2 regions of the Nocardiopsis sp. iso_238 genome follow, and region 2 is predicted to be linked to the other one. Evidence: riboswitches for the same ligand, from Rfam matches in the RefSeq annotation. Region 2 holds a riboswitch; the other holds the start of a gene.
The links. Region 2 has a riboswitch for cobalamin ahead of metE (5-methyltetrahydropteroyltriglutamate--homocysteine S-methyltransferase). Riboswitches for the same ligand answer to the same signal wherever they lie in the genome.
Positions count from the first base shown of each region.

Region 1 (5,726 bases), 1.5 Mb from region 2:
CTGGTGGCTGGGCCGCTTCAGGCTGGGGCCGCTGGAGTGGATCTGGCGCAGCCTGACCTACCTGCGACCCATGCCGATGCGCCGCGCCCCGGAGACGGTCGCGTCCGCGCCCTCGCCGGTGACCGGCCCGCGGTACGCGCACCAGGGCGGATCCGCGCCCGTGCCGACCGGTCCCGTGGAGACGGTTCCGCGCACCACAGGGGCCACGTCCTCCGGTGGTTCCGGCACCCACGACGACACCGCCGACCCGGCCGGGGGCTCCACCCCCTGACCGGGAGCCGGGAGGCGACCCGCGGCGGACGTCCGTCCGCGGGGCCTCTCTCCGTCGGCCCGTGCCGGAGCACGTCCTCCGGTGCGGGCCCCCGGTCGTTCAGCCCCCGGTCGTTCAGCCCCCGGCCACCGAGGGCAGCAGGCGGACGTCCGATCCGTCGAGGACCACGGCGTCCAGGCCGCCCACGGAGCGGCACTCGTCCTGGTCCACGAACACGTTCACGTACCGGCGCAGGGCGCCCTGCTCGTCCCTGATCCGGCGATCCAGACCGGGGTGGATCGCGGCCAGCGCGTCCAGCACGCCGCGCAGCGCGGTTCCGTCCTCGACCTCCACGGGAACGTGGGTGGCGCCCTCGGCGTCGGCCCGCAGCACGCTGGTCAGGTGCACGGTCACCCGCATCTCACACCTCCGTGGCCCGCACGCACAGGACGTCGGGCAGGTGGGCGGTGACGAGGTGCCAGCGGTCGTCGTCATCGGTGGTCGCGTAGACGTCCCCGGAGCGGGTGCCGAAGTAGAAACCGGGCACCCGGGCCCCGTCCGTGCAGGCGGCGTCGCGCAGGACGATGCCGAAGTACGGCTCCTGGGGGAGGCCCTCGTTGATCGCCCGCCACGTCCGGCCGCCGTCGTCGGTGCGGTAGACGCCCAGCCGGTGCTCCGCCGGGAGGTGGACCTCCTGGCTGATCACCGGGAAGTTCAGCGCGGTGTCCGGGGTGTGCGGGTGGGCGACGATCGCGAAGCCGAAGTCGGTGGGCAGACCCTCCTCGATCCGGCTCCACCCGTCTGCCGCGGGGTCGGCGCTGCGGTAGACGCCGTGGTGGTTCTGCGCGTAGAACGAGCCGTCCGGGGCGGCGGCGACCTTGTGCACGCACTGGCCGTACTCGGGCTCCTCGTCCGGGAGGAACCCGGCGGAGATACCCCGGTTGGTCGGCGTCCAACTCGCCCCGTCGTCCTCGGTCTGGTAGACACCCCCCGTGGACATGGCCACGGTGATCGCCTCGGGCGACTGTCGGCCCACACCGAGAGTGCCGGGCAGGACCGTGTGGATGGCGGCCCCGCCGGCGCCGGGCATCCAGTTGACCCGGTGCGGGTGGTCCCACAGCGCGCGGACCAGCTCGAAGCTGTCACCTCCGTCCGAGGACCTGAACAGGGCGTGCGGCTCGACCCCGGCGAACACGGTGTCGGGGTCGGCGCCGAAGGCGAACTGCCAGGCACGGGTCAGTGAACCGTCCGTGTCCTCGGGGAACGCGATGGGCGGGGCCGGGGGCTCGGCCCAGGTGGCGCCGAGGTCGTCGCTGTGCCAGACGCTCGGACCGAAGTGCCAGCTCTCCGTACCGGCGAGCAGGCGTCCGGTGTGCGGGTTGATCCCGACCGTGTAGACGGGACTCATCCCGGCGTCGTTGGCCTCGTCGAGCCGGTGCGGTCCGGTCACGTCCCATGCGCGCCGATCCTCGCTCCGGGCCGTGAACAGCCCTTTGCGCGTGCCGATGACCAGGAGGTATGCCATGACGAACTCCAAGATGTGAGCCAGGTCTCCACTCTGGCACAGGGGTGCGGCGAACGCCGGGAGCCACGGGGGCGAGGGTGCGGGGAGTGTCAAGGAGGCGTCAGGAGAGGGTTCCGGACGTCTCGGGAAGTGAATAGTTAGGAACCCGAACGATTTACCGTGGGTGGAGAATTCGACCCTCGGGGAAATGGTGGCCCTGTTGGAGGGATAACTTCCGTGAGGAGGGAACCCTTTCCGGGCAAGGGTTCTGCGGCGAGTGGAAGGCGGTTGTCGGTACCAGATCACTTTGCAATAAACTCCCGGGCTACCGGTGTTCGCTCCGAGGCTTCCCCCCAGGCCCCGGAACGCCGGTCACATCCCGTCATCCAGCCCGGAAGACATCCCGCTCCTTCGGTCTCTCGGTCCGTTTCGGGACCACCGTCCCAATGGCCGGTCCCGCGTACCATCGAGAACCGGGTTCCCACTCGATAGGGTCGCCTCATGCACCACCCCCCGGACACGCTCCACGCTCGCAAACGCCGTAAGGCGAGGGCCACGATCGTGTCAGCAGCCTTCCAACTCTTCGCCGAACACGGATTCGACAACGTGACGGTCGCGGCCATCGCGGAACGCGCCGAGGTCGGCCGCACGACCTTCTTCCGGTACTTCGGCGACAAACAGCAGGTGCTGTTCGCGGATGACGGAGCCGAGGTGGACCGCATGTGCTCCTACGTGCGGGAACGCGCGGACCTGAAGCCGGGGACCGGCCTCGCGGACGCGCTCGCCCTGCTCCGTGAGGCCGCGGACGCCAGCGGACCCACCGCCCTGTCTCCCGCGCACTCCGCCGTGCTGGTGCGGCTCCTCAGGGAGAGCATCGACCTCAGATCCCGCTACCTGCTCACCCGGCAGCAGCGGGCGCTCCGCCTGGCCGCCGCACTGACCGAGGCGGGCGCGGCGGAGAACGTCGCCGTCCTGGCCGCCCACACCGCCATGGCCTGCGACCTCACGGCGATGCGGCTCGCGGAGAGTCCCGAGGCCTACCCCGCCCACGTGGACGAGGCCCACGGGATGCTCCGCACCCTCGGGGTGTCCGGGGACTGACCGGATCGGGGCGCGACCCTCCTGCCCCGATCCCGTGCTCACCGGTCGTGCTCGCGCACCAGACCGACGAGCCCGCGGCCGAAGAGCACCACCACCGTCAGACTGACCGCGCCCACCAGTGCGTAGGGGACACGGAGCGCGTCAGCCTGGCCCAGGGTGGGTGCCAGGGCGGCCACCAGGACACCGCCCGCCGCCATGCCCACGGCGCTCATGCCCCAGCTGACCGTGCGCATGGCGGCGTTCACGCGCCCGAGCAGGTGGTCCGGGGTGAGGCGCTGGCGGAGGGAGGTCATCGCGACCCCGTAACCCAGGACCAGGCCCCCACTGAGGAAGTACACCCCGGCGACCACGGGGGTGAGCGGGAACAGGGCCACCACGAGGTACAGCAGCCCGCTCCCGGCCAGGCAGAGCGTCGGCAGGGTTCCGTGCGGCAGGACCGGGCGCAGTCGGGAGACCACCTGTCCGCCGACCACCCCGCCGGTCGCGGCGAAGGCCATGAGCAGGCCGAACCCGGCCGCGCCCAGTTCCAGGACGTCCCGGACGAACAGCACCTGGGTGGAGAGCAGCGTGGCGTAGGCGGTGTTCACGAACACCGCGATGATCGCCACCGCGCGCAGCAGCGGCTGGTTCCACAGCGCCTTGACACCCTCGACCACGTCGCCCCACACGCCGCGCTGCGCCCGCCTGACGGGGGTCGCGGGGGTGGTCGCGCGGACCCGGAGGAGCGCCGCCACCGACACCAGCAGCGCGGCGGCGTTGAACAGGAACGGGGCGAACAGGCCGAGGGACAGCACGAATCCGCCCAGCGGGCGCCCCGCGAACTCCTGCGCCACGATCGCCCCGGACCTGACGTGCCCGTTGGCGCGCTCCAGGCTCTCCTTGGGGACCAGCGCGGTCACCGTGGTCTCGGCGGCGGTGTCGTGACAGACCTCCAGGGCGCCGAAGCAGAACGCGAAGGCCGCGAGCAGGGGGATCGAGGCCCACCCGGAGGACACCACCAGGGCCAGCAGCGCCCAGAGCAGCAGCCGCAGCGCGTTGGCGGAGACCATCAGCGTGAACCGGGGCAGGCGGTCCACGAGCACCCCGGCGGGCAGCGCGAGGAGGAGCCAGGGGAGTCGGCCCGCTGTGGCGACGGCGGCCACCAGCGCGGCGTTGTCGGGGGCCAGGGAGGAGGCCAGCCACGGCACGGCGATCATCGCCACGCCGTCGCTCAGGTTCGAGGCCAGGGACGCGGACCAGAAGGCCCGGAAGCGTCCGCCGAGCGGCGCGTTCGACGCCCGGGCGGTGGAGTCGGACACGGGGGGACCACCGACTTTCCCGAGCCGGTGTCTCGGGCGGTTCCCGAGCGGGGCACCGGCACACGGCTTCACGCTAACGGCCGCCGGGCCCCGAGACGGGTCGCGTGGGGGGCTGGATTTAGTAGGACGTCCAACTATATGGTGAGGGTGCCGAGAGCGGGGAAGCTGGTGCGAATCCAGCGCGGTCCCGCCACTGTGACCGGGGCGAACACCCGGAAGTCAGGCCACCGCTCGCGGCCCGAGATTCGTGTGGTCCACGAGGATGGAGCGAACACGCATGGTCAGCGAGCTGACGCATTTCGTGCATGGCAGGAACGTCCCGGGCCGGAGCGGCCGCTTCGGTGACGTCCACGACCCCAGCACCGGCCGGATCCAGGCGAGGGTCCCCCTGGCGGACCGGGCGGAGACCGAGGCGGTCATCGCGGACGCCGAGGAGGCACAGGTCGCATGGGGCTCCTGGAGCCCCCAGCGCAGGGCACGGGTCCTGCTCAGGTTCCTCCAGCTGGTCGAGCCCGAGCGCGAGTCGATCGCCCGCGCCCTGTCCGCCGAACACGGCAAGACCGTGGCCGACGCCCACGGCGACCTCCAGCGCGGCCTGGAGGTGGTGGAGTTCGCGGCGGGGATCCCGCACCTGCTCAAGGGCGAGTTCACCGACAACGCCGGGGCCGGGATCGACGTCCACTCCCTGCGCCAGCCGCTGGGCGTGGTCGCGGGGATCACCCCGTTCAACTTCCCCGCGATGATCCCGCTCTGGAAGGCCGCGCCCGCGCTGGCCTGCGGGAACGCCTTCATTCTCAAGCCCTCGGAACGCGACCCCTCGGTCCCGCTCCGGCTGGCCGAGCTCTTCCTGGAGGCCGGGCTGCCCCCGGGCGTGCTCAACGTGGTCAACGGCGGCAAGGAGACGGTGGACACCCTGCTCACCGACCCCCGCGTGGCCGCCGTGGGCTTCGTCGGCTCCACCCCGATCGCGGAGTACGTCTACTCGACCGCCACCGCGCACGGCAAGCGCGCCCAGTGCTTCGGCGGGGCCAAGAACCACATGGTCGTCATGCCCGACGCCGACCTGGACCAGGTGGCCGACGCCCTGATCGGCGCCGGGTACGGGTCCGCGGGCGAGCGCTGCATGGCCATCTCCGTCGCGGTCCCCGTGGGCGAGGAGACCGCCGACGCCCTCGTCGCCAAGCTGACCGAACGCATCGCCGGGCTGACCGTGGGCGCCTCGGACGACCCCGACGCCGACTTCGGACCGCTGGTGTCCAGGGACGCCCTGGACCGCGTCGACGCCTACGTGGCCCTGGGCGTGGAGGAGGGCGCCGAACTGGTGGTCGACGGCCGCGGCCTCAAGGTCAGAGGCCACGAGGAAGGCTTCTTCACCGGGGCCTCCCTGTTCGACCGCGTCACCCCGGACATGCGCGTCTACCAGGAGGAGATCTTCGGCCCCGTGCTGTGCGTGGTGCGCGCGGCCGACTACGAGGAGGCCCTGCGCCTGCCCAGCGAGCACGAGTACGGCAACGGCGTCTCCGTCTTCACCCGGGACGGCGACACCGCCCGCGACTTCTCGCAGCGCGTCAAC
Region 1 covers NZ_CM149668.1:5,703,825-5,709,550, reverse strand. The annotation lists gene AC0VYL_RS25760 (DUF418 domain-containing protein) at 1-271, shown strand, start outside; gene AC0VYL_RS25755 (MoaD/ThiS family protein) at 386-670, opposite strand; gene AC0VYL_RS25750 (WD40/YVTN/BNR-like repeat-containing protein) at 672-1,775, opposite strand; gene AC0VYL_RS25745 (TetR/AcrR family transcriptional regulator) at 2,256-2,855, shown strand; gene AC0VYL_RS25740 (MFS transporter) at 2,894-4,153, opposite strand; adenosylcobalamin (AdoCbl) riboswitch at 4,286-4,432, shown strand; gene AC0VYL_RS25735 (CoA-acylating methylmalonate-semialdehyde dehydrogenase) at 4,431-5,726, shown strand, end outside.
Region 1: it holds a riboswitch for cobalamin, as region 2 does, so the genes downstream of both, AC0VYL_RS25735 (CoA-acylating methylmalonate-semialdehyde dehydrogenase) here and metE (5-methyltetrahydropteroyltriglutamate--homocysteine S-methyltransferase) in region 2, are expected to answer to the same signal.

Region 2 (5,726 bases):
CGCCAGCAGATCTGGGACGTACGGCGCGGTGACGAGGGCTGGCGGGCGATGTCCGACCGGGGCAACATGACCGAGAACCACTTCGACCACGTGCACATCTCGATGTTCTGACCCTCCTGGGCACGGCTGCGAGCCGTGTTCTCCCTGGCCACAACCGGCCACACACGCCGCGCCCCGCGCACCGGTCGGGTTCCCGGAACGGTCACGCAGGTCACAGGGGGTGTCTCCGCACACGCCTTACGGGACCAAGGGCCCTCATTCCGGCGGTCCTGATACCCGAATGCCCGCCACCCTGTCCATGCACTGACATCACGATTAAGTCACGCAAATGACGGACTGGTGTGTCAGAAGCACGAAACGGTGACGATTCACCCTCCTACCCCAGGTCCGGCCTGCCCTGTTGACACCGGTCAGGGCTATGATGCAAGGCGTCCCGACCCCTGGCCGGCGGGGAACCGACCCGCTGGCTCCACACACGGCGGTCGGCGCCCCGTTCGAACCGGGGACCTCCTCACGAACACGGGGAACTCCCGCCCTCGCCCGTCCGCTCTCGCCCGCGGTCACGGCGTCCGAGGCGGGCCCACCTCCCCCACGGTTCCCCGTGCTGTCACACACCCGGCGATCCGCCGGTGGCCACCACGGGAACTCGTGAGAACCCACGGGCGCGAACGCGCGCCTCACACAACACGGTCACCACATCACCGGGCGAGGGGAGCCATGAGCGAAAACGGACCTTACAACCAGCCACCGCAGAACCCTTACGGTGGCGGGGACGGCACCGGCGGACAGCCGCCCTACGGCCCGCCGCAGGGGCACCCCTACGGTGACGCCGCCACCGGCGGTCAGCCCGGCTACGGTCAGGGCCCCTACCCGGGCGCGCCCGGACCCGACCAGGGCATGTACGCGGGCGGACAGCCGCCCTACGGCCCGGGACCGGGCGGACCCGGCGGACCCGGCGGATACCCGCCCGCCCCGCCGCCCCAGGGCGGCGGCGGCAGCAAGGCCGGGCTCTGGGTGGTCATCGGCGGCGGCGCGGTCATCATCGTCCTGGTGATCGCCGTGTTCGTCATGCTGGTCACCAACGGCAACGACGGCGACGAGATCGCCTCCGGCCCCGACGAGTCCTCCGAGGTCGTGGAAGAGGAGCCCGCGGAGGAGGAGCCCGCCGAGGAGGAGACCCCCGCCTCGAACGGCGCCCTCGGCGACCCGCCCCACGCCCTGCCCACCGAGCCCTGCGAGTCCTTCACCGACCAGGTGCAGACGGACTTCGTCCTCCGCGACAGCGGCAGCAAGTACGTCTCCGACAACACGTCGAGCTGCTCCAACCTCGGTGACCTCCCCGACAGCAGCTCCACCGAGGGCTTCGGCTCGCTGGAGGTGGGCTTCAAGCTCCCCTACAGCGCCAGCGACTCCCCGGAGGCCGCCGCCGAGGACATCGAGTACACGCTGGACCGCATCCGCGGCGGCGCCGAGTCGGACCGCTACGACGCCGACGACATCGAGATCGACGAGGAGCTGGACGGCCTCGGCAGCGAGGCGTACCTGGTCGTCACCAAGACCGACCTGCTCGGGGAGAAGCTTCCCGAGGCCAGTCTGCTGATGCGCCAGGACAACCTGATCATCTCGGTGACCTACTACCTCGACACCACCCAGGGTGACCACGAGGACCTCGCCCTGCCGGACAACACCCAGGACATCATGGTCAACGCCGCCAACGAGGCGCTGGCCATCGTCGGGGGCTGACCCGTGCGGGCCGTGTAGCGGCCGGGAACACCGAAGGGGGCCGCGGCATCGCCGCGGCCCCCTTCCTCGTGTCCGGCCCCCGCTGCTACGGGAGGTCGGCGCGGACCCGGCGGGCCGCCTCGACCATGTTCCGCAGCGCCTGCTCGGTCTCCGCGTAACCACGGGTCTTCAGACCGCAGTCCGGGTTCACCCAGAGGTTCCCGGCGTCCACGTGCGTGGCCGCCAGCCGCAGGGAGGCCTCGATCTCCTCGACCGACGGCACCCGGGGCGAGTGGATGTCGTACACGCCCGGACCGATGCCCCGCTTGTAGCCGCGCGCGCCCAGGGCCTCGACGAGCTCCATGCGCGAACGGGCGGCCTCGACGCTGGTGACGTCGGCGTCCAGCGCCTCGATGCCGCCGACGATCTGGTTGAACTCCGAGTAGCACATGTGCGTGTGGATGGTGGTGCTCGCCGCCACCCCGGACGTGGCCAGGCGGAAGGAGTTCACCGCCCAGTCCAGGTAGGCCTGGCGCTGCTCCTCGCGCAGGGGAAGCAGCTCACGCAGGGCCGCCTCGTCCACCTGGATGTGGCGGATGCCCGCCCGCTCCAGGTCCGCGACCTCGTCGCGCAGGGCCAGACCCACCTGGCGGGCGGTCTCCCCGAGCGGCTGGTCGGTGCGGACGAAGGACCACGCGAGCATGGTGACCGGACCGGTCAGCATGCCCTTGACCGGCTTGTCGGTGCGCGACTGGGCGTAGGTGATCCACTCGACCGTCATCGGCTCGGGGCGCGAGACGTCACCGAACAGGATCGGCGGGCGCACGCAGCGCGAACCGTAGGACTGCACCCACCCGCGTTCGGTGGTGGCGTAGCCCTCCAGCTGCTCGGCGAAGTACTGGACCATGTCGTTGCGCTCGGGCTCGCCGTGGACGAGGACGTCCAGGCCGATCTCCTCCTGGAGCGCGATGACACGGTCGATCTCCGAACGCAGAGTGCGCTCGTACTCCTCCGTGGCCAGCTCGCCCCTGCGGTGCGCGGCGCGGGCGCGGCGCAGCTCGGGGGTCTGCGGGAAGGAGCCGATGGTGGTCGTGGTGAGGGTGACGTCGGTGGGCGCGCCGCGGTCCTCGGGGCGCTCGTAGGCGTCCTGACCCAGCGCGTCCAGGCGGGCGCGCACCCGGGCGTCGGTGAACGACGGGTTCCCGGTGGCGGCAGCGTCGAAGTCGGCGTCCTCGCCCTCGGTGAGCACGCGGCCGAGCAGGGCCACCTCCCCCGCCTTCTGCTTGGCGAAGGCCAGGGCCGCGCGCAGCTCGGGGGCGAGCGAGGTCTCGGCGTCGAGGTCGATCGGCACGTGCAGCAGTGAGCAGGAGGTGCTCACGGTGAGCTCGTCGGTGAGGGCGAGCAGGGTGCCCAGCTCCGCCACGGCGGCGGGCAGGTCCGTACGCCACACGTTGCGCCCGTCGACGACGCCCGCGACCAGGCGGGTGGAGCCGAGGCCGGAGACCGCGGCCAGGTCCTCGACGCCCTCGGCGTCGGTGACCAGGTCGAGGCCGACCGCCTCCACCGGGGAGTCCTTGAGGACGCGCAGGGCGGCGGCGCCGATGGAGCCGAAGTAGGTGGAGACCAGGAGGGAGGGGCGGTCGGTGAGGGCACCCAGGCGCTGGTAGACGCGCTCCAGGTGGCCGACGGCCGAGCGGCCCTCGTCGGTGGCCAGGATCGGCTCGTCGAGCTGGACCTCGGTGGCGCCGGCGGCCCTGAGGTCGGACAGCAGCCGGGCGTAGGCGTCCAGGAGCTGGTCGAGGAGCTCGATGGGCTCCCAACCCTCGGGGGCGTCGTCGGCGGCCTTGGCCAGCAGGAGGAAGGTCAGCGGGCCGACCAGCACGGGGCGGGTCTGGAACCCGGCCTCGGAGGCCTCACGGAACTCGGTGACGGGCTTGTCACCGACCAGGCGCGGCCGGGTGCTGGGGGAGAGCTCGGGGACGAGGTAGTGGTAGTTGGTGTCGAACCACTTGGTCATCTCCAGCGGCGGGGCGCCCTGCTCGCCCCGGGCGAGCGCGAAGTAGCGGCGCAGCTGCTCGTCCCGTTCACCGGCCTGGGCCGGGGAGGCGAAGCGGGAGGGCACGAGGTCGAACAGGACCGCCGTGTCCAGCACCTGGTCGTAGTAGGAGAAGGTGTTGGACGGCAGGTCGTCCACGCCCGCCTCCCGCAGCTGGGCGTAGACGCCCAGGCGGAGTTCGGCGGCGACGGCGTCGAGTTCGGCGGCGGTGGTGCCGCCCTTCCAGTAGGACTCGCTGGCGCGCTTGAGTTCGCGGTCGGGGCCGATGCGCGGATAGCCGTGCACGGTGGAACGCACGGACGGCCTGGCGGCCGGGGTGCTGGGCATGGAGCTTCTCTCCCTCGTCGAAAGCCGGGTACCGGCCACGAGGCGAGCGAGGACGCGGACACGCCGAGGAGGCGCCCGACGGCGCACGGCTGTCTCCGCCCTCGGCCCTCCCTCGGGGCACGGGACCACCGACGGCACGGGTGCGCCGCCGGGCGGAGGCAGGTCTTCGGACTCGTGGGCGTGCTCCGGCGTGACCGCCGGCCCTCCTACTGGTCGCCGCTTCCCGGTTTCCGACTTTTCCGGTCGGATCACCAGTGCTTATGACGACGTTCGTTCCCACTCACCGCTGCGGGGCAGTCCCGGACTCGCACCGGGTTCCCTCTTTCGACACGCAACGCCCGCCCCGGAAGGCTTCCGGGGTGACCAAGGGTGGAGCGTGTACCTTCCACGGCTGCAAGTATAGGGAGCGCCCCCTCCGCCCATGCACCCGGCGTGGTCCTCGCCCACTCGGCGTGAACCCGCGTCGGGTTCGCGGCATCCCAACCGACAATCAGCGTTACGTGGGGGAGCGCTCCCCCTCCTCCCCCACGAACGTTCGTCAGACGATGAACGTGGAGAACCCCAGGTGAAGCAGCAAGACCGGCAGACCATGGCTCCCGACCAGCCCCTCCTCACGGTCGCGATCGCGATGGTCGTCCTGCTGGGACTGGTGCTGTCGGCGTCCCGACCGATCGGACTGTTGGAGGACAGTGCCTTGGCGGGCGACGGCGACCAGTCATCCGGTGACGGGACACGGACCCCGGCCACCGGCGAACCCGACCAACTGACCACGGTCTCCCCCGACGCGGTCCCCGGAACAGAGGAGATCACTCTCGCCTACGAGGGCGGGGCGGACGTCTCCGTCACCTACCCGTCCATTCCGAACGCCGGACCGCTGACCGATTTCCTGGAGAGGACCCTCGGCGCCCAGGCGCGCTCCTTCGAGGCGGCCAACCCCGGGGCGCGCACGTTCCTCGGGGAGTGGGGCCTGACCGCCGCCGACGAAGGGATCGTGGGGGTGCGGATGACCACCACCGAGACGGACTCCGAGGAGACCAGGGAGGGGCACAGCACCTACTGGTACGAGACCGGCACGGGCGCGGTCCACGGCTCCAGCCACCTCTTCGCCGGACAGGAGGAGCTGGCCGAACTGAACGAGCGGGTGCGCGAGGCGGTGTCCGGCACGGACGCCGTTCCCTCGGCGCTGCACCCGATCAGTTCCCTCTACGACTCGGTGGGCTTCAACCCGGACGGTGACCTCGTGGTGGAGTTCGACGAGGGCCAGGTCGCCCCGGCCGGTGCGGGCCGCGTGCACGCGGTACTGCCCCGGGACGAGGCCGAGTCGCTGCTCTCCGACCTCGGCCTGCGGGTGCGCGAGGCGGCGACCACGGGCGTGCGCGCCTTCTCGATCGACGAGGCCCCGGAGGCGGACAAGGACGGCTCGGCCTCGGCTGCGCCCGGCGTGCTGGCCCCGCGTGACGACTCGGTCGACTGCTCCGCGCCCGACACCAAGTGCGTGGCGCTCACCTACGACGACGGCCCCGGCGGGCGCACCCCCGAGCTGCTGGACGCCCTGGCCGCGCACGACGCCAAGGCCACCTTCTTCGTCACCGGCCTCCCGGTCAGGGAGCACCCGTGGGTG
Region 2 covers NZ_CM149668.1:4,227,081-4,232,806, forward strand. The annotation lists gene AC0VYL_RS19165 (coiled-coil domain-containing protein) at 1-111, shown strand, start outside; gene AC0VYL_RS19170 (DUF3558 domain-containing protein) at 718-1,743, shown strand; gene metE (5-methyltetrahydropteroyltriglutamate--homocysteine S-methyltransferase) at 1,829-4,105, opposite strand; cobalamin riboswitch at 4,263-4,488, opposite strand; gene AC0VYL_RS19180 (polysaccharide deacetylase family protein) at 4,695-5,726, shown strand, end outside.